2 linked regions of the Kribbella solani genome follow. The protein of the gene in region 1 interacts with the protein of each later gene in a pairwise test. Links are inferred from orthologs where the notes say so. Each region holds a gene or a part of one and is shown on either strand. Other genes may lie near its edges. The genes, in order: nth and aceE.

Region 1 (9,221 bases):
GGTTCCCGTAGTAGCGCCACCGTCTGCTCGGCCCGCTGCCGGAACCCGCCGAAGAGCGTGTCGAAAGCCGCCACGAACGTCTGTACGTCGGTCAGCACCTGCGCGCCGAGCACCTTGTTCAGTACGGACATCGCCATGTTCACCCCGGCCGACATCAGCTTGAACGGACCGCGCGCCGGCGCCAGCAGCAACCGGAGGAAACGGCCCTCCAGCAGTGACGCGAGCCGCTCCGGCGCATCCAGGAAGTCGAGCGCGGAGCGTGACGGGGGAGTGTCGACGATGATCAGATCCCAGTCGCCGGTCTGCTCGGCCTGCTTGTGCAGCTGCCCGAGTTTCTCCATCGCCATGTACTCCTGCGTCCCCGCGAACGACGACGACAGCGCCTGGTAGAACGGGTTCGCGAGGATCTGCTCGGCCTTCTCCGGCGTCGCATGCTGCAGTACGACGTCGTCGAACGTCCGTTTCATGTCCAGCATCATCGCGTCCAGCCGGCCACCGTTCGCCGCGTTCACGTCGGCCACCGCCCGCGGGGTGTTGTCCAGCTCGGTCAGCCCCAGCGACTGCGCCAGCCGCCGGGCCGGGTCGATCGTCAGCACGACGACCTTCCGTCCCCGCTCCGCCGCCCGCAATCCGAGCGCCGCCGCGGTCGTGGTCTTGCCGACCCCACCCGCCCCGCAGGTGATCACGATCCGTGTACCCGGGTCGTCGATCAACGCGTCAAGATCGAGCCCGGTCATCGGGTGGCCTCCCCGGCCGGTCGCGTCGCGCTCATGCCCGGAACTCCTCTGCCAGGTCGATCAGGGCGCCGTGGTCGATGCCTTCGGGCTGCAGTTGCAGCTCGGTGACTTTCTTGCCCAGGGCATCGATTCGGTCGCGGTTCTCGCGTTCCAGGCCCACCCGGATCGCGTGGTCGTGCGCCTCGGTGGCGAGCGTCCGGACCAGGTCGTCGCCGATCGTCAGCCCGGCCGCCTTCAGTCCCCGGGTCAGTTCCGCGGCGGGCAGTTTCTCCTTCACCGCAAGGGCGAGCGCGTCGTCGTCGAGCGGACTGTTCCGGACCAGGTTCACCACGATCGACCCGATCTGCAGGTCCAGCGCCTCCAGTTGCTCGACCGCGTCCAGCGTCTCCTGCACCGGCATTTCCTCAAGCAACGTGACCAGGTGGATCCGGGTCACGTCCGAGCGGAGCATGCCCATGATCGCGTCCGCCTGATTGCGGATAGGCCCGACCTTGGCCAGTCCGGCCACCTCGTGGTTCACGTTCAGGAACGGCGCGATCCGGCCGGTCGGCGGGGCATCCAGCACGACCGCGTCGTACGCGAGCTTGCCGTGTGCTTTCCGTCGGGTCGCCTCGTACACCTTGCCGGTGAGCAGTACGTCGCGCAGGCCGGGCGCGATCGTGGTGACGAAGTCGATCGCACCGACTTTCTCCAGTGCCTTCCCGGCGCGGCCGAGGTGGTAGTACATGTCGAGGTACTCGAGCAGGGCCGCCTCGGCGTCCACCGCCAGCGCGTACACCTCGCCACCGCCGGGACCTTGTGCGATCCGGCGCTCGACGTACGGGAGCGGCGGAACGTCGAAGAGCTGCGCCAGCCCCTGGCGTCCTTCGACCTCGCAGAGCAGCACCCGCTTGCCCTGTTCGGCCAGGGACAACGCCATGGCGGCCGCGACGGTGGTCTTCCCGGTGCCACCCTTACCGGTGACCACGTGCAGTCGTGCCATAGGTCCCAGGGTAGGACGTGCTCCACACCACAGCGTTCCTGACCGGGGCCGGTGGGATAGGGGAGGTTTCAGTAGAGTCCCCTGTATGAAGAAGTTCGAGTACTTCACCGCGCCGCTGCTGGTCCACTCGACCAAGGAGATCCTGGACAACTTCGGCCAGGACGGCTGGGAGCTGGTCCAGGTCGTGCCGGGCCTCAACCCGGAGAACCTGGTCGCCTACTTCAAGCGAGAGATCGAGGACAAGTGAGCCACCCGGAAGAGAAGCTGGCCGAGCTCGGCCTGAAGCTGCCCGAGGTGGCCAAGCCGGTCGCCGCGTACGTTCCGGCGGTCCGCACCGGTGACCTGGTGTACACGTCCGGTCAGCTGCCGCTGCGCGAGGGCGCGCTGATCGCGACCGGCAAGGTCGGCGACGCGGTCACCGCCGAGGTGGCGAGCGAGTGCGCCCAGCAGTGCGCGCTGAACGCGCTGGCCGCGGTCAAGGCCGAGATCGGCGACCTGGCGAACGTCAAGCGGATCGTGAAGGCGGTCGCGTTCATCGCGTCCACCGCCGACTTCACCGGTCAGCCGCAGGTCGCGAACGGCGCGTCCGAGCTGTTCGGGCAGGTCTTCGGTGACGCTGGGCAGCACGCGCGCAGCGCGGTCGGCGTACCGGTGTTGCCGCTGGATGCCCCCGTAGAGATTGAACTGATCGTCGAGGTCGGCTGACCGCGGTGGCGGAGCGGAAGGTGTGACGAGGTGCGGGATCTGACGTCCGAGTTGATGACCGGCCGGATGGCCGAAGTAGCCCTCGAGTACGCCCAGGGTTCCCGCACCCCCACCCCACCGCACCCCGCCGCGACGGTCATCCTGCTGAGAAACTCCACTCAGGGTGATGGGACAGAGGTCTACCTACTGAGGCGGCAGCGGACGATGGCGTTTGCGGCGGGGATGACGGTGTTTCCGGGCGGTCGGGTCGATCCGACCGACTCGACGGTCGCGGACTCCTGGTCCGGCCCGGCGCCGGACTGGTTCGCCGGGCGGCTCGGTTGTTCCGCCGCGACCGCCGCCGCGTACGTCGCCGCCGCCGTCCGCGAAACCTTCGAGGAATCCGGCGTACTCCTGGCCGGCCCGTCGCCGGACTCGATCGTCGACGACACCACCGGCGCGGACTGGGAGGCCGACCGGGTCGCCCTGGAATCCCGCGAGCTCGGCTTCTCGGAGTTCCTGCACCGCCGCGGCCTGGTCCTGCGTGCCGACCTGCTCGGCCCGTGGGCGCACTGGATCACGCCGGAGTTCGAGCCCAAGCGGTACGACACCGCGTTCTTCGTCGCCGCCCTCCCGGCCGGCCAGGTCACCCGCGACGTGACCAGCGAATCCGACCAAGTCACCTGGATCCGCCCGGAGAAAGCAGTCGCCGCCGTCGACGCGGGCGAAGTACTGATGCTGCCGCCGACGTACATCTGCTGTCACGAACTCTCGCGGTACGCCGACGTGGCCGCGGTCCTGGACGCGGCCGGCGAGCGGACCATCCGGGCGATCATGCCCACCGTGCGTCTCGACGGCGACCAGGCCTATCTGGAGACCACATGAACGTCACCGACTACGCCACCCTGGTACTCGCGGCGAACCCCGGCCCGATGACCCTGGACGGGACCAACACCTGGATTCTGCGCGCTCCCGGTGCGGAGCGGTCGGTGGTCGTCGATCCCGGCCCGATGCTGGAGGACCACCTGCGCGCGGTCCTCGCCGAGGCAGGCCAGGTCGCGGTCGTGCTGCTGACCCACAATCACCCGGATCACTCCGACGGTGCCGCCTGGTTCGCCAACCAGGCCGGCTGCGGCGTACGCGCGGTGGATCCGGCTTTCCGCATCCCGACCGACCACGCCCACGGCCTGTCCGAAGGTGATGTGATCACCGTCGACGGTCTCCGCGTCGAAGTACTGCCCACGCCCGGTCACACGCTCGACTCGGTGTGTTTCTGGCTGCCTCAGGACGGTTCGCTGCTGACCGGCGACACGGTTCTCGGCCGCGGTACGTCGGTGGTCGCGTACCCGGATGGTGCCCTGGGCCCGTACCTGAACTCCCTGGAGCACCTCCGGGCTTTCGCCAACTCCCCGGCCGGCGTCGCCCGCCTGCTCCCCGGCCACGGGCCCGTGATCGACGACCCCAGCGCGGTCCTCACCTACTACCTGAACCACCGTCAGGAACGCCTCACCCAGGTCCGCGAGGCGCTTGCCGCCGGCCACACCACCCCCGAGGCGATCGTCGCCCACGTCTACGCCGACGTGGACAAGACCCTCTGGCCGGCCGCCGAAAGGTCAGTCCGCGCCCAGCTGGAGCACCTGAACAGCTGAGGGTTGCCCTCTCAAGCACGGGGTTGCCCCCTCGAATTTTCAGGGGGCAACCCTGCGGTTCGGGGGATATCCCCTGAAACGGAGGGTTTGGCCGGGCGGAGCGGACAGGAGTGGGATGGAGAGGGTCAGCGGGCCCGGCGTTGGAGGCGGTCCACGTCGAGGAGGACCACCGAGCGGGGTTCGAGGCGTACCCAGCCGCGGGAAGCGAAGTCGGCGAGGGCCTTGTTGACGGTTTCGCGGGAGGCGCCGACGAGTTGCGCGAGCTCCTCCTGGGTCAGGTCGTGGTGGACGTGGACGCCGTCGTCGGCGGTACGGCCGAAGCGGCTGGCAAGGTCCAGGAGGGCCTTGGCGACCCGGCCGGGCACGTCCGAGAAGACCAGGTCGGCGACCACGTCGGAGACCTTGCGGAGCCGGGACGCGAGCTGCAGGAGCAGGCCGCGGGCGACCGCCGGGCGGCCCTCGAGCCAGCGCAGCAGCTCGTCGTGGGTGAGCGACATCATCGACGCGTCGGTGACCGCGGTGACGGTCGCGGAGCGCGGTCCCGGGTCGAACAGCGACAGCTCGCCGAACATCTGGCCCGGGCCGAGGACGGCGATCAGGTTCTCCCGGCCGTCCGCGGAGGTGCGGCCGAGCTTGACCTTGCCCTCGGTGACGATGAACAGCCGGTCGCCCGAGTCGCCCTCGTGGAACAGCACCTGGCCGCGGCGCAGCCGGCTCTCGGTCATCGACGCGGCCAGCGCGTCGGCCGCCTCGTCGTCGAGCTGACTGAACAGCGGTGCCTGTCGGAGCACTGCGGCATCCACGTTGGGCCTCCTAGGACCTTCGACCACGACTCCGGATGTGGGCTCAGCCACGTCCGTCGACCGATATGTGTACACCCGGTCGCCACAAAACCGTAGCCCCTCAGGTGTCGGCACCGCCACGTAGGCTTGCCTCCATGTCATCCCCGCGTGTCGTGGACCCCCTCCCCGTGGTCCCGCTGAAGCTCCCCCGCAAGGCTCCGGTGTACGCCGGGGAGACCCACACCCAGCTGGTCCGCCGGGCCCGGAAGATGCACAAGGTGCTCACCGAGACGTACCCGGACGCGCACTGTGAGTTGGACTTCCGCACCCCGCTGGAACTGCTGGTGGCGACCATTCTGTCGGCGCAGACCACCGATGTCACGGTCAACAAGGTCACACCGACGCTGTTCGCCAAGTACCCGACGGCGAGCGCGTACGCGGAGGCCGACCGGGACGAGATGGAGACGATCCTGAAGCCGACCGGCTTCTTCCGCGCCAAGACGAACAGTGTGATCAAGCTCGGCCAGGCGCTGGTCGACGACTACGACGGGGTCGTGCCGAACAAGCTGGACGAGCTGGTCAAGCTGCCTGGTACGGGCCGGAAGACCGCGAATGTCGTGCTCGGGAACGCCTTCGATGTGCCCGGGATCACGGTCGACACGCACTTCGGGCGCCTGGTCCGGCGGTTCGGGTGGACCGCCGAGGAGGACCCGGTCAAGGTCGAGCACCTCATCGGCGACCTGTTCCCGAAGAAGGACTGGACGATGCTGTCGCACCGGCTGATCTTCCACGGCCGCCGCCGCTGCCACGCGAAGAAGCCGGCCTGTGGCGCCTGCCCGATCGCCCAGTGGTGCCCGTCCTACGGCACCGGCCCCACCGACCCGGAAGCTGCCACGAAACTGGTGAAGGTCCCGGCGTGAGCCCCCTACCCCGCCCCGGCACCCCGCGCCGGCTGCACCTTGCGGCAGTCGGTGTGGACGTGCGTCCGGTCCGGGGGGACTCGTGACCCGTCCCCACCGATCCCGTCGCCGCCTGCTTCTGGCCAGAGCCGGCGTGGTCGCGGGAGGTCCGGTGACCCGTCCACACCGATCCGGTACGCGCGGTGGCCGGCTGCTCTTTGCGGCAGGTGGTGTTGTCGCGTTGGTGCTGTTCTTGGTGGCGTGTGGGTCGGAGCAGGCGGCTGGCCGGGGCGGCGCCGAGGAAAACTCGCCGGGGCAGTCCAGCCAGTCGTCCGGCGCGACGGCCGGGCAGTCGGCGGGGGGCAACGCGGTGCCGGGGGCGGACAAGCTTGCCGGCTGCCCGACGGTCGAATCGAAGCCGCCCGTCAGCAACGGGCTGCCGGACATCTCGCTTCCGTGTCTCGGCGCCGGTCCGGACGTCCGCCTCGCCGACCTCCGCGGCCCGCTGGTCGTCAACATCTGGGCGCAGTGGTGCGGCCCCTGCCGCGACGAAGCGCCGTACCTGGCCAACCTGGCGAAGTCCGGCAAGGTGACCATGCTCGGCATCGACTACGACGACCCGCGCCCGGAGCTCGCGGTGAAGTTCGCCGCCGACGAGGGCCTGACCTACCCGCACCTGGTCGATCAGGACAAAGCGATCCAGAAAGCGCTCAAGGTAGGCGGTCCACCCCTGACCGCGTTCATCGATTCCAGCGGCACGATCGCGTACGTACACCGCGGCGTCCTCACCTCCCAGCACCAGCTGAATCAACTGGTCAAGGACAAACTCGGGATCACCCCATGATCTTCGGCGACGTCGGTATCCCGGACTGGCTGCGCCCGTTGGCAAAGGCTTCGGACGATGTGGATCCGCGCGAACTGTCCAGGTTCCTGCCGCCGGACGACCCCTCCGTACGCAAGTCCGCCGTCCTGATCTTGCTTGCTGAGGGCAACGATGGGCCGGAGGTGCTGCTCACCGAGCGGTCCTGGTCGCTGCGTAAGCACGCCGGGCAGATGGCGTTTCCGGGCGGCGGCGTGGACCCGGAGGACGGCACTGGCGACGACGGCCTGGTCCGGACGGCGCTCCGGGAGGCCGAGGAGGAGACCGGTCTGGATCCGCGCGGCGTGGTCCCGTTCGGGATCTGGCCGGCGCTCTGGGTGCCGGTGAGCAACTTCGGCGTGTCGCCGGTGCTGGCCTGGTGGCGGGAGCCGTCGCCGGTGGCGGTGGTCGACCCGGCCGAGGTCGCCTCGGTGCACGAGGTGCCGATCAGCGCGCTGGCCGACCCGGCGAACCGGATCAGCTGCCTGCACCCGTCCGGCTTCACCGGTCCCGCGTTCACCATCGATGACCTCTACATCTGGGGGTTCACCGCCGGGCTGCTGGACAAATTGCTGCTGCTCGGCGGATGGCACCGAGACTGGAGCCCCTCGAACGTCGTACCGTTGCCCGACCGGCTGGTCGAGGCGGCCTGGCGAAGCGAGGGACGCCGGCCGGAGGACGTGCGGCGGATGACCGCCATCGAGCACGATCTCGGCCGGTCAACAGATGGATCGTCGGAAGGTGCCGAGTGAACTGGCTCGACTGGGTGGTGCTGAGCGCGGCCGCGCTGGTGGCGATCTCCGGGTACGTCGAGGGCTTCGTGGTCGGCGCCTGCGCCACCGCCGGCCTGCTCGCCGGTGCCGCGGTCGGTGTCTGGGGCGCCCCGAAAGCACTTGATCACTTCTCACCGAGCGTGACGGTGTCCTTCGTCGCGCTGGTGGCGGTGGTGCTGCTGGCCGCCGGTGGGCGGGCGCTGGGCGCCGTCATCGGGTCCCGGATCCGGGACAAGCTGTCCTGGCGGCCGCTGCGGTTCCTGGACGCGCTCGGCGGCGCCGCGCTGGCGGCCGCGTCGGTGCTGATCGTCGCCTGGGTGCTCGGCGTCGCGGTCAGCGGTGCCCGGATCCCGAACGTGACGGCGGCGGTCCGCGGCTCCGAGGTGCTGGCGAAGGTCGATCAGGTGCTGCCGAGCAGTGCCGACCGGGCGCTGCAGTCGTTCAACGACGTGGTCAACACCGATCTGTTCCCCCGCTTCCTGGACCCGTTCGTCCCGGAGCGCATCCGCGAGACGCAGCCGCCGGACAGTGCGATCGCCCGGCAGCCGACGGTCCGCGCGGCGTACACCCGGATCGCGAAGGTGACCGGGGTGGCCAGCTGTTCCCGCGGCCTCGAGGGCAGCGGGTTCGTGTACGCGCCGCAACGCGTGATGACGAACGCGCATGTCGTGGCCGGCGTGAGTTCGCCGCAGGTCGAGGTGAACGGGCGCAAGTACGACGCGAAGGTGGTCGTCTTCGATCCGGAGACCGACATCGCGGTGCTGTACGTGAAGAACCTGAACGAGAAGCCGTTGAGCTTCGACCTGACCGGGAAGGCGGACGACCCGGCGGTCGTGCTCGGCTACCCGGAGAACGGTCCGTTCGACGCCGAGGCGGCCCGGATCCGCTCCGAGGAACGCCTCCGCGGCCCGGACATCTACGGCGACAAGACGGTCACCCGCGAAGCGTTCTCGATCTGGGCATCGGTCCGTCCCGGCAACTCCGGCGGCCCGCTGCTGTCCAGCAAGGGCACCGTGTACGGGGTGGTGTTCGCCGCCTCGGTCGAGGACAACCGCACCGGATATGTACTGACCGCCCAGCAGGTCGCCGCCGACGCCCGGGCCGGCGCCACCGCGACCCAGGATGTGTCCACCCAGTCCTGCACCTGAGCCGGATGCAGCAGATCGCGTCTGTCACCGCATTGGAGGTACGTGGTGGTGGCGACGGATCCGGTCTCGTTCGAGGAGGTGGTGCGGGCGTACGAGCGACGCCTGCTCCGGCTCGGGGTGATGCTCTCCGGGAGCGTGCACACGGCCGAGGACCTGGTGCAGACCGTGCTGGCCCGGGCGCACCGGAAATGGGGCCGGATCGGCGTACTGGATCACCCTGAGGCGTACCTGCGGACCATGGTGGTGAACGAGTTCCTCGGGTGGCGCCGCCTGCTGAAGAACAGTGAGGTACCGCTTGCCGAGCCGGTCGACGGCCCGGACCACGAGGACATCGGTGCCCGCCAGGCACAGCGTGACGCCACCTGGCGGCTGCTCGCCCGGCTGCCGAACAAACAGCGGGCGGTACTGGTGCTGCGCTACTACGAGGACCTGCCGGACGACGAGATCGCGAAGGTGCTCGGCGTCGCGCCGGGCACGGTCCGTTCGAACGCCGCCCGCGCTCTCGCGACGCTTCGCGACACCCTGGCAGAGGAGGATTGAGATGCCCAAGCTGACCGATGACGAGCTCGCCGAGCTGCTTCGCGAAACCTTTGCGGACAAGGAGGACCTGGCCGACAGCTTGCCGGTGGCAACCAAGCGACGGCATCGGGTCGCACCGGCCCTGCTGGCCGCGGCCGCCGTCCTCGCGGTGATCGCCGGCGTCCTGGT
Region 2 (16,724 bases), 2.2 Mb from region 1 along the record:
CTGCCTTGGTGGCGTCCAGGCGTTCGCGGCGCTTGCCTTCGGCATCGAAGACGTACCGCCGGTCGACCTGGTCGTCGGCGCCGGCAACGCGTACGTGGCGGAGGCGAAGCGGCAGCTGTTCGGGACGGTCGGGATCGACCTGCTCGCGGGTCCGACCGAGGTCGCGGTGATCGCGGACGAGTCGGCCGACGCGCGCCTGGTCGCGGCCGATCTGCTCGGTCAGGCCGAGCACGGCCCGAACAGTCCGGCGCTTCTCGTCACCACGTCCCGCGAGTTCGGTACGGCGGTGATCGCCGAGGTCGATCGCTGGCTGGACGGGGACTGGCCGACCAAGGAGGTGGCCGGCGCCGCTTGGCGGGAGCACGGGACCGTCGTGGTGTGCGAGTCACGCGAAGAGGCCGTACAGGTGTCCGACGCGTATGCGGCCGAGCACCTCGAAGTACAGACCACGGACGACGACTGGTACGCGGCGAACCTGCGGAACTACGGTTCGCTCTTCATCGGCCCGGAGGCCACCGTCGCGTTCTCCGACAAGTCGATCGGTACGAACCACGTACTGCCGACCGCGCGCGCCGCTCGGTACACGGGTGGTCTGTGGGTAGGCAAGTTCCTGAAGACGGTCACGTACCAACGCCTGACCGCCGACGGCGCCCGCACCATCGCACCGTCGACCGCCGCCATCGCCGACGCCGAGCTGATGCACGGCCACGCCCTGACCGCCCGCCTCCGCAACCCCTGACCCCACCCCCCCGAACGCCGGCCCCCGGGCGCCCACCCGGGGCCGCCCACCCCGGGCGCCCACCCTGAACGCCATTTGAGTGGTTAACCACGCAGGTTGCCCCTTCACCCATCGCAGGCGGGAGGTGAAGGGGCAACCGCTGAGGTTAACCACTCAAATGGTTTCAGCCCAGGTGGGGGAGGAAGTCGGCGAACTCGGCGAGGAGGCGGTCGACCATGCGGACCTCTTCGGCGTCCAGGCGGTGCGCGGGTTCGCGGCAGTACGGGCTGGCGAACAGGCCGCGGCGGACCGAGATCAGCTTCTCGGCGGCGATGATCCGCTCGGTGTCGAGCATCCAGTACGAGATGTACGGGAGCAGGCGGCGGTGCAGGTCGACGCCCGCCTCGCCGTCGCCGGTGGTGAGGCGCTGCCAGATCTCGACGTACACCTCGGTCAGCGAACACCCTGGTTGCGTACCGACCGCGCCCCGGCGGACCGCGTCCGGGAGCTGCACCCCCGCGTACCCCTCAACTGCCGCGAGGGCCGGCGTGCCTTGAGCGAGCTCGGCGATGAGTGGGCCGGGCGGGCTCGACTCGACCTTGACCAGGCGCAGGTTCGGGTGGTCGGTGGCGATCAGCCGGAGCAGATCGGCGTCCAGGCTGGTGCCGGTCTCGGTCGGCGCGTACTGCAGCACCATCGGGACCGGGTCGATCGCGGTCAGTACGGCGCGGACGTGCTGCTCCAGCGAGCCGCGGGACGGGGACAGGAAGTGCGGCGGCAGCAGGTTGATCAGGTCGGCGCCGGCCTCGACCGACTCGCGCGCCCGGCGGGCGGCCAGCTGGGTCGCGTGGTCCTGGACGGCGACCACGGCGGCGACGTCCGGGCGATCGCGGGTGTGCGACAACAGGATCTCGGTCAGCCGGCGGCGCTCGTCCTCGGACAACTTGTGGAACTCGGACGCGAAGCCGGGGAACATCGCACTCGTCACCCCCGTGCCCAGCACGTACCGCACGACCCGGTCGAAGCCGTGGTAGTCGACGTCGCCGTCGGCGGTGAACGGAACCTCCAGGACCGGGGACACGCCGCGTACCAGCAGCGACGCGTCCGTGGGCCGTTCGGCCCCGAGCTCGGTGGTGGTGACCATTTCTGCCTCCCGTTGTGTGGTCACGATCGCCCCAGTAACCGGGCGAGGTTGCCGCCGAACACCGCGGCCTTCTGCTCCGGATCGACCGGCCAGTCCCGGATCCGGTCCACCTCGGCGAGTGGCACCGTGTACGGCGAATCGGTCGAGAACACCAGCCGATCGGCCCCGATCCCGGGCTCGGCGAGGAATCCGCTGAGCACGGTGTCCCAGGGCGCGTACGACGTGTCGCCGTACAGGTTGGGCGCGTGCAGCAGCGCCGGCACCGCGTCGATCCAGAAGTCGGTGGCGCCGCTCTTGCCCATCAGCACCGGAAGCTCGGGCCGGCGGCGGGCCAGGCTGGCGAGCGGCAGCGGTACGGCGTTGGCGGGCGTACCGGTGCGGACGTAGACGAACCAGCCGGCCGTCGCGGCGAAGTCGAGCAGCGGGTCCAGCAGGCCGTCGAGCAGGTCGAAGCCCTGCAGCACCGAGTCGACCGCGAGCGCGACCGCGCCGGCGTCGCGGGCCCGGTCCAGTTCGTCCAGGGCGGCCCGGCCGCGCCACGGGTTGGCGACCGCGTACGCGAACAGGCGGCCGCCGGAATCCGCGGCGGCGTTGGTGGTGTCCTCGTTGCCCTCGCGGTTGTCGTAGGCGATGCAGCGTTCGGACGGCGCGATCAGCGCCTGATCGATGCCGAGGGCATCCATCGTGGCGAGCAGCTCGGCCGGCTTCAGGCTGACCTCGCGGCCGTCGCCGATCCGGACATGGGCGTCGATGATCATGCGGGCACCTCCAGCCCGAGCGCGCCCAGAGCGTCCGCGTGCACGATGCCGTCGATGACCTCGTCCGGTACGCGCGGCAGCTTGGTGCCTTCGAGCATGTCGTTGACGGTGTACAAACCGGCGATCGCCTCGCCGGTGGTGGCGATCGGGAAGTCCGACCCGAGCAGCAGCTTGCCGGTCGCGCCCCACTCGACCGCGTTGATCAGGGACTGGTAGAGCACCCACGGGCGCAGGTAGATCGACGACACGTCCGCGTACACGTGGGGGTGCTTGCGGATCGTCACCACGGTTTCCCGGCTCCACGGGTGGCCCATGTGCGCCATCACGATCCGGAGCTCCGGGTACCGCAGGGCGATCTCGTCGGTGACCAGGGGATAGGTGTACTGAAGGGGCGCGTGCCGCATCGGGGACGCGCCGGAGTGGAACAGGATCGGCAGGCCGTGCCGCTGGCAGTAGTCGTAGAAGGCGAAGGCCGGCTCGCTGAGCGGATCGAAGTTCTGGTAGTTCGGGCCGAGCTTGATGCCGACCAGGCCGAGCTCGCGGCAGCGGTCCGCTTCTTCCAGCGCGCCGGGCAGGGTCGGGTTCACCGACATGAAGCCGATCCGCTTCGCCGGGTTGTCCTGGACGAACTCCGCGGTGGCGTCGTTGGTGCGCTCCGGCAGGTAGGGGAGTCCGGTCAGCTCAAGTGGATTGTCGACAAAAATATTGAAGACAATCGTCACGTCGGCGGCTTCCATCGCGGTGTCGTAGTCGGCCCACGAGTTGGTGGTGACCACCGGGCGGTCGTTGCGCCAGTTGTCGTACACCTGGCGCTCGGCCGCCGGAACCGCGTCCCGGTGGGTCGGGGTGTGCGCATGAACGTCGACAATCATCGGAACTCCCGCAACAAGTCGTCTCGCAAGGTCACGCCCAGGCCGGGCTCGTCGGTCAGCCGGACCCGCCGCCCGTCACTGTCGAGCGGTTTCGCCAGCACGTCCTCGGTGTAGTAGTGCGCGCCGATGATGTCGCTCGGGTACGCCGACAACGCCGGCAGTGCGGCCGCCACGTGCAACTGGGCGGCGGCGCCGAGGCCCAGCTCGCCGTTCGATCCGATCAGGACGTCGACGCCGTGCGCCGCGGCGAGTTGTCCCATCCGGACCGCACGTCCGGGTCCGGCGCTCTTCCCGACGTACAGGCTGACCATGTCGGCCGCGCGTGCTTCGATCACGGTCAGGAGATCGTGGACGTCGAACACCGATTCGTCCGCGATCACGGGCAGTCCCTGCTGGCGTACCTCGTACGCGCCTCGTACGTCACGTGGTTCGAGCGGTTGCTCCAGGAAGGCGACACCGAGCGCCTTCAGTTCGGGAACCGCGCGCAGGGCGTCGGCTCGGGACCAGCCACCGTTCGCGTCGGTGCCGAGGAAGGCGTCACCGGCCAGTTCGCGTGCTCGGCGGACGCGCTGGAGGTCGCCTTCGAGACCCAGCCCGACCTTCACCTTGAACGCGCCGAACCCGGCGGCGGTGGCGGCGTTGTACGCGCGTTCGAGCTCATCCGGGTCGCCGGAGAGCGAGAGCTTGATCGGGATCTCCCGGCGGTACGGCCCGCCGAGTGCCACCGCGAGCGGAACGTCCAGGGTGCGGGCGAACGCGTCCCACAAGGCGATCGAGACGCCCGCCTTCGTGAACGGATTACCCTGCAGCACCTTGTCCATCAGGTCATCCGCCGCACCGACCGGGGTGAGCGGCGCGCCGATCAGCGCGGGCGCGAGCACTGTCCGGATGAAGTGCTCGGCGGACGTACCGTCCTCGCCGGACCAGATCGGGGTCGCGCTGACCTCGCCGTACCCTTCGACGCCGTCGCTGGTGACGACGCGGACGAGCAGGAAGTCGGACCGGTCGTGCGGACCACGGGCACCACGGACCAGCAGTTCCGGGGCGGCGCGCAGGCTGACCCGCGCGGTCTGGATCGCCGCGATGGTGGCCGTCACGCGGGCTCCAGCAGGCGTTGTGGATTGTCGACAAGCATCGCGTGCCGCTGCGCGTCGGTGATCCCCCAGCCGTCGATCTCCTTGACCCGCGCGACCGCGTAGTCCTGGCTGGCCTTGTCGGACAGCCCGGCGTCGGTCCCGAAGATCACCTTGTGCGGCGGAGCTTCCTGCAAGATGTGGCGGGCGGCGTACGGCGGCGTACCGCAGATGCACAGGTACAGGTTCTCCGTCTCCTGCGTCATCACCAGTGCCTCACGCCACAGGTCGTGCAGTCCGCCATGACCGAGTACGACGCGCAGTTTCGGGTGCCGGCGGGCCAGCGCGGCGATCTGCCCGGCAGTTGAGTACGGCGGTGTGCCGTCGTGGCTGAGCAGGACGCCGCCGACCGAGGTGATCACCTCGCAGATCGGGTCCAGCGACCGCTCGTGCATGCTGAAGCCCTGCAACCACGGGTGCAGTTTCAGGCCGCGCAACCCGAGCTCGCCGACCATCCGCTCGGCTTCGGCGACGGCCGTCTTGCGGCGGACGGCAACGGTGCCGAAGCCGATCATCCGGTCCGGGTACGCGCGAACGAACTCGGACAGCCGGTCGTTCGATTCCGGGGTCGGGTCGAACAGCCCGTCGTGACTGAGCACGACCGCGCGCTCGATCCCGGCCGAGTCCATGAACCCGACGAACTCGTCCGCGCCGAACGGCGTACCGCCCAGCCAGGTTGCGGTCTCCCACGCCGGGGTGTGGGTATGGAAGTCGATCACAAAACCTCCGCGAGCTCGAGAAGGCGGTCGCCGAGTGCGGCCGCCAGCTGGTCGAACCATTTCCGCCCGATCGCCGGGTCGGCCAGCTCGGGCCGGTCCGTGTACCCGTCGATTCGCTGCCAGCTCTCCGCCGTATGCAGCGCCACGTCATCAACCGCCGCTCCCACTGGCGGATCCGGCCGTTCCTTGCGCTCAGCAACAAACCCGGCATCCAGCCCCAGCATCAACGCAGTCTCGAACTGCCCCGCATGCCCAGGAACGGGGACATCGGAAGATCCAGCAGAACGCAGACTCCAGTAATCGACGTGGGCGGCGTTCAGGTTGTAGCGGGCTGACGCGGTAGCGGCTGCCGCGTGACAGACGCCTGTGTTTCCGCCGTGCCCATTGACGAGCAGCAATCGCCGAGCGCCATCAGCTTGCAGGGACCGAGCCACATCGAGCAGCACTGCCAGCAGGGTCTCCGGAGACAGCGAAAGCGTCCCCCCGAACGGCAAATGATGATCCGAAGCACCGAACGGCAGCACCGGCGCCACCACCAGCGGCCGCGCCGCCCGCTCGTGTACCAACGAGGCAGCCCGCAGCGAAACCGCCTCGGCCAGAATCCAGTCCGTACCGGTCGCCAAATGCGGACCGTGCTGCTCGGTCGCCCCCAACGGCAGCACAACAATTGCCTCAGGCAACAGCTCGCCCAGCTCCGAACGATTACCGTGCTGCCATCTCACCAAGGTCACAAGGCCCTCCCGGCAACGAGTTGGGCGGTACGCAGCGCCGCGATCCCATCATCGAGCGAAGGCACGCCGGCCTTGCACGCACCGTCGTACAGGTCGACAAAGCGTTGCACCTGCAGGTCGAAACATCGAGTCATCCGATCCCCCGGGAAGCGAATCTCACGGTCCTCGGCAGCCGTACGCAGCCGGAGCTCGAACGTGAACCCGTCCAGCGTCGCCAACCCACGATCACCGAGAAACGTCAGCTCACACCGCGGCAGCGCGCTGGTCAACCAGCCGAACTCGACCAGCGCCTGATGCCCGCCCGGGTAACTGAGCCGCGCCCCGGTCAGATTGGCCGCCGGCAGCCCGGGCCGCGTCATCCGCGACCACGCATCGTCGACGCTCTCCGGCTGCCCGCCCAGCAGATGGCTCAGCCAGTCGAACAGATGCGCACCTTCGTGGACGACCGGCGTACCGTGCGCGAGCGTCGCGATGATCCGATCGGCGTGCTCGACGTCGGCCGGGTCGTACGGTTCGTCGTAGATATGCGCGCGGACGAGCACCGGCGTACCCAGCGTGCCGTCCGAGATCCAGGTCGCGAGCTGCTGCAAAGCCGGATCATGCCGGTACGTGAGCCCGACCTGGACCCGGCCGCGCTCCTCGGCGGACAACTGCCCGTACACCCCGGCCGCTTCGACCGACGTCGCGACCGGCTTCTCCGCGAGTACGAACAGCCCGGCGCGCGCGTACCGCACCACCAGCTCCGGCGTCACCCACGGCGGCGTCGCCAGCACCACCCCGTCCACCTCGCCCGGATCGACGTCCGCGCCGACCGGAATCCCCTGCGCGGCGGCGGCTTCGCGCCGCCCCGCGTCGGGGTCGACCAGCCGGACCAGCCGCACGGACGGATGCCGGCGCAGGGCGGGCAGATGTGCACCGAGACCTATGTCCCCGAGCCCCGCGAGCGCCACCCGCATTTTGCCGCTCCTTCAGAATACCGGAATTAGTTTCTGCTATCCGAAGCTTATGAGGTGTCCGGAGCTGCCGCAATGGGTGACCGGGTCGAGAACGCGGAAGGGGCCGCTCACCACAATGGTGAGCGGCCCCTTCCGGAGGCGTGCGAGGGTCAGGCCCCGGCGCCCTCCTGCTTCACGCCGGCGACCGCGGTCGGGTCGTCGATCCGGTACTTGCGGGCCGCCTCGGCGGCGACCTCCGGCTTCACGTCGCCACGCTTGGCCAGGATCTCCAGCGTCGCGACCACGATCGACTCGGCGTCGACCTGGAAGTGCCGCCGGGCCGCAGCCCGGGTGTCGGCCAGACCCCAGCCGTCGGTCCCGAGCGAGGTGTAGTCGTTCGGCACCCAGCGGGAGATCTGGTCCTGCACCGCGCGCATGAAGTCGCTGACCGCGACGACCGGGCCCTTGGTGTCCTTCAGCTGCTCCGTCACGAACGGGATCTGCTCCGGCTCGTCCGGGTGCAGCAGGTTGTGCTGCTCGGCCGCGATGGCATCCCGGCGCAGCTCGTTCCACGAGGTCACCGACCAGATGTCGGCCGCCACCGAGTACTCCTCGGCGAGGATCTGCTGGGCCTTCCGCACCCACGGCAGCGCGACACCGGAACCGAGCAGCTGCACCCGCGGCGCGTCCTCGCCGTCGGCGACCTGACCCTCTTCGAAGCGGTACATGCCCTTCAGCAGGGCCGCGACGTCGAGGTTCTCCGGCTCGGCCGGCTGCGCGACCGGCTCGTTGTACACGGTCAGGTAGTAGAAGACGTCCTCACCGAACGGCTTCTCCTGGTCCAGTCCGTAGCCGTACATCCGGCGCAGGCCGTCCTTGACGATGTACGGGATCTCGTACGCGAACGCGGGGTCGTAGTGCACCGCGGACGGGTTGGTCGAGGCAAGCAGCGGCGAGTGACCGTCCGCGTGCTGCAGGCCCTCACCGGTCAGCGTGGTCCGGCCGGCCGTCGCGCCGACCAGGAAGCCCCGGCCGAGCTGGTCGCCGAGCGCCCACATCCAGTCCCCGGTCCGCTGGAAGCCGAACATCGAGTAGAAGATGTAGAACGGGATCATCGGCTCGCCGTGGGTGGCGTACGCCGTGCTCGCCGCCAGCACCGAACCCATCGCGCCGGCCTCGGAGATGCCCTCGTGCAGCAGCTGGCCGGCCGTGGATTCCTTCCACGACAGCAGCAGGTTGCGGTCGACGGCCTCGTAGTTCTGCCCGTGCGGCGAGTAGATCTTCGCCGTCGGGAACATCGAGTCCATCCCGAAGGTGCGGTACTCGTCCGGGGCGATCGGGACGATCCGGTGCCCGATCTCCGGGTCCTTCATCAGGTCCCGGAACAGCCGGACCAGGGCCATCGTGCTGGCGATCGGCGCATGGCTGCCCTTGGACAGCGGCGCGTACACGTCGTCGCCCGGCAGCTTCAGCGTCTTCGGCGTGACCCGGCGCTGCGGCAGCGAACCTCCGAGCTGTTTGCGCCGCTCCATCATGTACTGGTACTCCGGCGAATCGGTGCCGGGGTGGAAGTACGGCGGGTTGTACGCGTCCTCGAGGTCCTTGTCCTCGATCGGCAGGTACAGCCGGTCCCGGAACGCCTTCAGGTCGTCCGAGGTCAGCTTCTTCATCTGGTGGGTCGCGTTCCGGCCCTCCAGTGCCTCGATCGTCCAGCCCTTGATCGTCTGGGCCAGGATCACGGTCGGCTGCCCGACGTGTTCGGTCGCGCTCTTGAACGCCGCGTACACCTTGCGGTAGTCGTGCCCACCGCGCGGCAGCCGGCGCAGGTCCTCGTCGGACAGGTTGCTGACCATCTGCTGCAGCCGCTGGTCGCCGCCGAAGAAGTTGTTCCGGATGTACTCACCGGACTCGACCGAGTAGGTCTGGAACTGACCGTCCGGCGTGGTGTTCATCTTGTTCACCAGCGCGCCGTCGTGGTCCTGGGCGAGCAGGTTGTCCCACTCCCGGCCCCAGATCACCTTGACCACGTTCCAGCCCGCGCCGCGGAAGAACGCCTCCAGCTCCTGGATCACCTTGCCGTTGCCACGGACCGGGCCGTCCAGCTGCTGGAGGTTGCAGTTGATCACGAAGGTGAGGTTGTCCAGCTCCTCGCGCGCGGCCAGGCCGATCGCGCCGAGCGACTCCGGCTCACCCATCTCGCCGTCACCGAGGAACGCCCAGACGTGCTGCTGGCTGGTGTCCTTGATACCGCGGTTGTGCAGGTACCGGTTGAAGCGCGCCTGGTAGATCGAGTTCAGCGCGGCCAGCCCCATCGAGACGGTCGGGAACTCCCAGAAGTCCGGCATCAGCCGCGGGTGCGGGTACGACGACAGGCCCTGGTGCGGGCCGCGGGAGACCTCCTGGCGGAAGCCGTCCAGCTGGTCCGTGCTCAGCCGGCCCTCGAGGAAGGCACGCGCGTACATCCCGGGCGAGGCGTGCCCCTGGATGAAGATCTGGTCACCGCCGCCCGGGTGGTCCTTGCCCCGGAAGAAGTGGTTGAACCCGACCTCGTACAGGCTGGCGGCCGACTGGTAGGTGGCGATGTGACCGCCGACCTCCAGGCCCTTGCGGTTGGCCTTGCTCACCATCACCGCGGCGTTCCAGCGGATGAAGGCCCGGATCCGGCGCTCGATGTGCTCGTCGCCGGGGAACCAGGGCTCGCGCTCCGGTGGGATCGAGTTGATGTAGTCGGTGCTCCGCAGCGCGGGCACACCGACCTGTCGCTCCCGGGCTCGCTCGATCAGCTTGAGCATCAGGTAGCGCGCCCGCGCCTTGCCCCGTTCGTCCAGGACGGCGTCGAGCGATTCGACCCATTCACGCGTCTCGTCGGGGTCGATGTCGGGGAGCTGGGTGGGCATCCCCTCGGTGATGATGGCTGGTGGTTCGTGTCCGGAAGCCACGGTGTCCTGCCGTTCTCTCTGGTTGCTCTTCACCGCAATCCTGTCACCTGTTCGGAATGCGTTCTACTTCGCCTTCCCTCTGGGCCCGATTACGGCCGGGTAGGTACTGATCCCAGCGGACACGCCCAGTACCCGGCACGCGCATACCGGACACGTCACGGAACCCTGGTGCATACTTGCGCGACGCGGTACGTCACGATGGACTATCGCTAGATGGATGGCTTTGACACCTAACCCCGGCCAAGCGGGGACCACGGAGGAGGACACGTGAGCGCGACCGCGGATCACGCGGACGGCAAGAGCGGAGTGCCGAACATCGCCGCCCGGCTCGGCCTGGAGGCCGGCTGGGTCGTGCAGGAGATCGGGTACGACGACGATTGCGACGACGACCTGCGGGCTGCGATCAGGGAGATCACCGGCGAGGATTTCGCCGGTGAAGACACCGACGAGGTCGTGGACGCAGTACTGCTCTGGTTCCGCGAGGACGACGGCGACCTGGTCGACGCGTTCTTCGACATCCTGACCGACCTGAAGGCCGGTGGCGTGGTCTGGCTGATGACCCCCAAGGTCGGCCGGGACGGGTACGTCGAGACCAGTGACATCACCGAGGCCGCGCCGGTGGCCGGTCTGGCCACCACCAGCACGCTGAGCGTGACCGACGACTGGTCAGCCACCAAGTTGGTGGTCCCGAAGTCCGGTCGCCGCGGGTGACACTCCCGGCTGCCGGCAGCCGGGCACCCGATTTCACCACCCGGAACCAGTACGGCGAACAGGTCCGGCTGAGCGATTTCGCCGGCCACCGGGACGTCGTACTGGTTTTCTATCCGTACGCCTTCAGCCAGGTGTGTACGAGTGAACTGGCCGCGCTCCGGGACCGGCCGGACCTGCTGAGCCGAGCCGAGTTCCTGGCGATCTCGTGCGATCCGATGTTCACGTTGCGGGCGTACGCGGACCGTGAGGACCTCGGCTTCAGCCTGCTCACGGACTTCTGGCCGCACGGCGCGATCGCCACTTCGTACGGCGTCTTCGAATCGGAGCGAGGCTGCGCCACCCGGGGCACTTTCGTGATCGACCGGGCCGGGCTGATCCGCTGGTCGGTGCACAACCAGCTGCCGGACGCCAGGAACCCCGACGACTACGCCGAGGCGCTGGCGAACCTGGCCTGAACTGCCGGTGGCCGGAACGGCTGGTGGCCTGAGTCAGGGGGCCGCGCACTTGAGCAGGGTGCGCAGGCAGTACTCGCGCGCCTGCCGCGGCGTGGCGGCGCCCGACTGGGTGTAGAAGCGCGCGGTGTAGAGGTTCGACCAGAGCGTCATGCTCAGCCATCCGGCCGGCAGCGACGGGTCGATGCTGCCGTCGGCCTGGCCGCGCGCGACCGCGGCGGCGATCCGCAGCTCGTCGGGTTCGTCCTCCCAGCCGGCCTCGGGGGTCTCCTGGAACCACCAGGCGAACACGTCGAAGGACTCCAGCAGCTCCAGACAGAGCCGGGTGTACGCCTCGAGCCCGGTGCCCTCGTCGAGTTTGGCCTTTTCGAGCGCCGACTCGTATTCGTGCTCGACGAACGCGTTGATGCCGTCGACGAGCTCCTTCCGGCCGGCGTAGTAGCGGTGCAGCGTGCTGCGCGCGACGCCGGCCCGCTGCGCGACGTCCGCGATCGAGGCGGACGGATGCTCGATCAGCGTGCCGATACCTGCCTGCAGGATCGCCCGCCGGGTGCGCTCTCTGGTGGGACTGTCTACTTCCAGCATGGATAGATCATATATGTCCGATGGTGAGAAATGATGTACTAAAGTAGGACAGTGGTGTCCTATCATGGGATCATGATGCCTCAATCTTCCGCGCCCGAGGCGGGCCGAATCTCGCTGTTGTGGTCCTATGCGCGCCCGCACTTGCCGGCGCTGATCCTGTCCCTGGTGCTCGCGCTGGTGACGTCGGCGTCGCAACTGGCCAGCCCGCTCGCGACCCGATCGGTCCTGGACGCGCTGGCCGGCGGCGGTTCGCTGCTGAACCCGGTGCTGATACTTCTCGTACTGCTCGTGGTGGGCGGCGCGGTGGGCTGGTGGCAGTGGGTGATGCTCGGCTCGCTGGCGGAGCGGATCGTGTACGAAGCCCGCCAGGGGATGCTGACCCGGTTCATGCGGGCGCGGGTGTTCCCGCTGCTGCGCCGCCCGGCGGGGGAGCTGGTCACCCGCGTCACCTCGGACTCCGTACTGCTGCGGGAGGCCGCGTCGACCAGCGTGGTCGGGATCATCAACGGCACCGCGCTGCTGATCGGCACGCTGGTGATGATGGCCGTCCTGGACCTGGTCCTGGTGCTGGCCACCGTCGCCGCGGTCGCCGTGGTCGCGGCGGTCACTATCGTGCTGATGCCCGAGATCGGCCGGGCGCAGCGCCGGTCCCAGGCCGCGCTCGGGTCGCTCGGGGCTGAGCTGGAAGGCAATCTGCGGGCGATCAAGACGGTGAAGGCAGCCGGCTCGGAGCAGCGGCAGCTGGACCGGCTGACCGGTCATGCGCGCTCGTCGCGGGACGAGAGTGTTCGCGCGGTCCGGCGGGAGGCGATGGTGTGGACGGTGGCCGGCGGCGGTATCCAGGCGGCGATCATCGTGATTCTCGGTGTCGGGGCGTGGCGGGTGTCCGAAGGCGAGATGACGGTCTCGACGCTGGTCGCGTTTCTGCTGTACGCGTTCGTGCTGCTCGAGCCGGTGTCGACGCTGAGCGAGAACTTGACGGCGTTCCAGTCCGGGCTGGCCGCCGCCGGCCGGATCCGGGAGCTCGAACAACTCGAACAAGAGCCCCCGAGCGAGACCGCGCGCACCGGGCCGGGTGACGCGGGTGACGCGGTTGCATCGGGCGACGCGGTTGCATCGGTCGGCTCGGTCGCTTCGGTCGGCTCGGTCGGCTCGGGCGGGTTGCCGGTGGATCGGGCGGGTGCGGTGATGGAGTTGCGGTCGGTGACGGCTGGGTACGATCCGGCCGGTGAACCGGCGGTGCGTGACCTGGACCTGCGGATTCCGGCGCGCGGTCATCTGGCACTGGTCGGTCCGTCCGGTGCGGGCAAAACCACCGTCTTCTCGCTGTTGCTCGGCTTCCTCAATCCACAGTCCGGCCAACTCACGCTCCAGGGCGTGCCGTACGCGGAAGTGGGACTGCCCGAAGTACGTCGCCGGCTCGCGTACGTGGAACAGGAGACGCCTGTCGTACCCGGGACGATCCGGGACAACCTGACCTTCCTCAACGCCGACGCCACCGACGAGCAGATCCTTGACGTGCTCGATCAGATCCGGCTGCGCGAGACCGTGCTCGCCCTTCCGGACGGGTTGGATACGCCTCTCTCGGACAGCTCGGTTTCCGGCGGGCAGCGGCAGCGGATCGCGTTGGCCCGCGCGTTGCTGGCCGATCCCGAAGTGCTGCTGCTCGACGAGGCGACCGCACAGGTGGACGGGCTGACCGAGAACGCGATCCACGACGCCGTACGCCGTCATGCCGCGCACGCGACCGTCGTGACCATCGCGCACCGGTTGTCCACGGTCATCGACGCGGACGAGATCGTGGTCATGGAAGCGGGCCGGATCGCGGCGCGCGGTACGCATCAGGAGCTGCTCGCGGTCAGCGAGCTCTACCGCAGCCTGGTCCAGGCATTGCGGATCAACACCGAAACGGAGCTGGAAACGGCGGAGCCGGAACCGGATGTGGAGCGCGTGGGTGGGCTGTGAGGGACTCGAACCCCCGACCCCCTCGGTGTAAACGAGGTGCTCTAACCAACTGAGCTAACAGCCCGCGAGGCATGACCGTATCACTCCGGACGGCCCGGACCGAAAAGCATTCGGTCCGGGCCGGCGGCGTCGTTCAGCGCCGGCGTTGCTGGGCGTCGAGGAAGCGCTGGAGGTACTCCTGGAAGCGTTGCACGTCCTTGGCGTCCCAGTCGGCGGTGAGGTCGGCGAAAACCGACTCCTGCCAGCGGTGGGCGGCGGCAAGCATCCGGGCGCCCTTGGCGGTCACGAGCAGATTCCGCTGCCGCGCGTCGGTGGGGGAGGGGACCTTGCGCAGGTACCCGCGCTCGACCGCCTGCGCCAGGAATCGGCTCGCGCCGGACTGATCGATGCCGAGCTCGTCGGCGACCTGGTTCACGGTCGCGCCGCCGTCCCCCTGCAGCGCGGCGACGGCCTCGGTGACCATCACGTCCCGCCCGCGCTCGGCGTCGACCGCCTGCCCCGCCCCGGTCCACCGCCGCGACCAGTACCGCACCACCCGAAACAGCGCCATCCCCGGCTCCACGGAACTCACCGGCCCAGCTTATGCGATTCGCATGGGTGCCAGGCGCGGAAGTTCGCGTGGTGGCCCCGACTGACGGGCTTTGTGACCGATGGCGTGTTGTAGCGCGTCAGCGGTCCAACAACCTGTCAGCGGGGTCGCTTCCCCCAACCACCCGCACCAGTGACTTGCTGGGGACTGGCTGGTTCGGGGAGGGCCGTATCGGAAGCCGTGGTCACTCGTTGGAACCATGTCGGTGGAAGCGGGATTCTTAACCATCGGCTGCTGGGAACGGACTCCTCCAGGGCGGGTTGCGGCTGGTAGGGTTCACGGCTGTCGGTCGGCGCGACGACGCATCGGGTGCACCTGGTCTCGACGCTGTCCGGCAGATGAAACGCAGATGGAAAACGGGGCTGCTGTCGGTGTGAAGTGAGGCGGGTATGCCCTGTACCCGCTCCGTCCAGTTGGGGAGGCACGTGTCCGTGGGTCGCCAACCGGCCGGCGCCTGTGCAGCCCGCATCCGTGCAGTACCGCGTCCGCTGGTGGTGGCATCGGCGTGAGAAGCGGTGCGGACCGGCCGGCGATCTCCACCGGGCCGGCGTTGATGATTCCCGCCGGGTACCCGCGCGACCTGCCGAGCGCGCTGCTCCGGGCCGCGCGTGACTTCGGTGCCGCCGGCGTGGTCGAGATCGGACCGGACGGCCGGGAGACGAAACTCGACTTCCCGACGTTGCTGGAGCTCGCCGCGCGGATCCTCGCGGGCCTGCGCGCGAACGGCGTACGCGCCGGGGACCCCGCGGTCGTGCACTGCACCGAACCGGTCGGTTTCTTCGCCGCGTTCTGGGCCTGCACGCTCGGCGGCATCCGCCCGCTGCTGGTCGCGCCGAACCCGGGCGGCGACCGCACCGAGGAGGGCCGCGAACGGCTCCGCCGGATCACCGACCTGCTCGGCTGGACGGTCCTGATCGGCCGCCCGTCCGACCTGCCGAACGACCTCGGCCTCCCGGTCCTCGACCCGGACGCGATGGCCGGGCACGAGCCGACCTCCGATTTCCACCGCCCGGCCGCGGACGACATCGCCGTCCTGATGATGTCGTCGGGTTCGAGCGGTACGCCGAAGATCGTGCAGCTCACGCACCGCGGTCTGGTCGAGTTTGCCGCGGGTACGCCGGCGATGCTGCCGGTCCGTCCCGGTCAGACCACGCTCAACTGGCTGCCGCTCGACCGCAGCGGCGCGTTCTTGCTGTACCACCTGCTGCCGGTGTTCACCGGGTGCACCAACATCCACGTCAACACCGACTGGGTACTCGAGAACCCGCTCCGCTGGCTGGATCTGATGGACCAGCATCGGGTGAACCATTCCTGGTCGCCGAACTTCGGGTACCGGCTCGCGACCGCCGCCGTCGCCGGGGAGCCGGACCGGCACTGGGACCTGTCCGCGCTGCGCAGTCTGGTCAGCGGCGGTGAGCAGATCACCGTGCCGGTGATGTCGGAGTTCCTGCGGGTGACGAACCGGTTCGGTGTCGTACCGGAAACGTTCGTCGCGGCGTGGGGGATGACCGAGACAGTCACCGGAATCACGTTCGCCCGGCCGGGACTGACGCCGAACGTACACCGCGTACGCATCCCACCGACCGGCGTCGTCGAGTGGGTCGACCAGCGCCCTTCGTCCGGCAAGGTCGCGGTCGCAAGACCCGGCAAGCCGCGTACGGAGGCGCCCGGCGTACTGAGCCTCGTATCGGTCGGAGCGCCCGCGCCCGGTACGACCGTACGCATCGTCGCCCCCAACGGCGCCGTCCTTCCGGAGGGCCGGATCGGCCAGCTGCAGGTCGCGTCCGCGCGGGTCACCCCCGGGTACCTCGGCAACCTCGACGCCGACCGCGCTGCCTTCCCGGTCGGCAACTGGCCGGCCCGCAAATGGCTCGCCACCGGCGACCAGGGCTTCATCACCGGCGGCCAGGTCGTCATCACCGGCCGGGACAGCGAACGCATCATCATGTCCGGCAAACTCCATCATGCGCACGACATCGAGGAAGTCGCCGCAACGGTTGTCGGCGCCGAGCCCGGCCTGGTCGCCGCCTGCGGCGTCCCGCACGAGGAGTCCGGCACCGACCGCCTGGTCATCTTCTACGCGCTGACCCCCGGCGCGATCCCCGGCATGGACCAGGCCATCCGCAGCCTCGTCCAGGCCCGGCTCGGCCTGCAGGCGGAGGTGGTCGGCGTACCCCGCCGCGACTTCCCCACCACCCCCGGCGGCAAGATCCTCCGCCCCCTCCTCAAACAACGCTGGCTCGAAGGCACCCTCGAACCGGCCACCACCCCCCACGTAGAACCCGCCGGCGCCACCCCCAACTCAGGCCCCTCCGGCCAAGGCCCCTCAGCCACCCCAGAGTCAACCCCGTACGCCGAAGAAACCCCCCACCTCCTCCACCACCCAACCGCCCCCACCTCACTGGCCCCCTCCACCGACCCCACGTCGGCCTCCTTCACCGAGCCCACCTCGCTGGCGGCCCTGGCCTCGTCC

Evidence for each region.
Region 2: the proteins of nth (region 1) and aceE interact in binary tests that used the Escherichia coli proteins (3 or more experiments, as listed by UniProt). The link is inferred for Kribbella solani from one-to-one orthologs.

The regions. Positions count from the first base shown.
Region 1 is NZ_JACHNF010000001.1:5,196,926-5,206,146, reverse strand. What follows is about bases 4,095-6,871. They hold nth (endonuclease III), read left to right. Parts: upstream 4,095-4,989; coding sequence 4,990-5,754; downstream 5,755-6,871. Other genes in these bases: HDA44_RS23645 (NUDIX hydrolase), read left to right, coding at 6,574-6,871; HDA44_RS23650 (TlpA family protein disulfide reductase), read left to right, coding at 5,906-6,577; HDA44_RS23660 (Crp/Fnr family transcriptional regulator), read right to left, coding at 4,178-4,855. Outside these bases: bagB (ArsA family ATPase), read right to left, coding at 1-737; ATPase BagA, read right to left, coding at 769-1,719; HDA44_RS23680 (Sp36 family protein), read left to right, coding at 1,805-1,966; HDA44_RS23675 (RidA family protein), read left to right, coding at 1,963-2,424; HDA44_RS23670 (NUDIX hydrolase), read left to right, coding at 2,455-3,288; HDA44_RS23665 (MBL fold metallo-hydrolase), read left to right, coding at 3,285-4,052; more of HDA44_RS23645, read left to right, coding at 6,872-7,344; HDA44_RS23640 (MarP family serine protease), read left to right, coding at 7,341-8,513; HDA44_RS23635 (SigE family RNA polymerase sigma factor), read left to right, coding at 8,562-9,053; HDA44_RS23630 (hypothetical protein), read left to right, coding at 9,055-9,221. UniProt on the Escherichia coli protein: DNA repair enzyme that has both DNA N-glycosylase activity and AP-lyase activity. The DNA N-glycosylase activity releases various damaged pyrimidines from DNA by cleaving the N-glycosidic bond, leaving an AP (apurinic/apyrimidinic) site.
Region 2 is NZ_JACHNF010000001.1:2,994,080-3,010,803, reverse strand. Bases 6,981-10,236 are described here. They hold aceE (pyruvate dehydrogenase (acetyl-transferring), homodimeric type), read right to left. Parts: upstream 9,908-10,236; coding sequence 7,181-9,907; downstream 6,981-7,180. Other genes in these bases: HDA44_RS13400 (DUF3052 domain-containing protein), read left to right, coding at 10,217-10,236; HDA44_RS13410 (Gfo/Idh/MocA family protein), read right to left, coding at 6,981-7,031. In the rest of the region: hisD (histidinol dehydrogenase), read left to right, coding at 1-739; HDA44_RS13440 (dihydrodipicolinate synthase family protein), read right to left, coding at 903-1,886; HDA44_RS13435 (amidohydrolase family protein), read right to left, coding at 1,883-2,620; HDA44_RS13430 (amidohydrolase family protein), read right to left, coding at 2,617-3,492; HDA44_RS13425 (enolase C-terminal domain-like protein), read right to left, coding at 3,489-4,589; HDA44_RS13420 (amidohydrolase family protein), read right to left, coding at 4,586-5,344; HDA44_RS13415 (creatininase family protein), read right to left, coding at 5,341-6,075; more of HDA44_RS13410, read right to left, coding at 6,072-6,980; more of HDA44_RS13400, read left to right, coding at 10,237-10,660; HDA44_RS13395 (redoxin domain-containing protein), read left to right, coding at 10,657-11,115; HDA44_RS13390 (TetR/AcrR family transcriptional regulator), read right to left, coding at 11,149-11,697; HDA44_RS13385 (ABC transporter ATP-binding protein), read left to right, coding at 11,770-13,662; HDA44_RS13375 (MarR family transcriptional regulator), read right to left, coding at 13,796-14,233; HDA44_RS13370 (non-ribosomal peptide synthetase/type I polyketide synthase), read left to right, coding at 14,757-16,724. UniProt on the Escherichia coli protein: Component of the pyruvate dehydrogenase (PDH) complex, that catalyzes the overall conversion of pyruvate to acetyl-CoA and CO(2).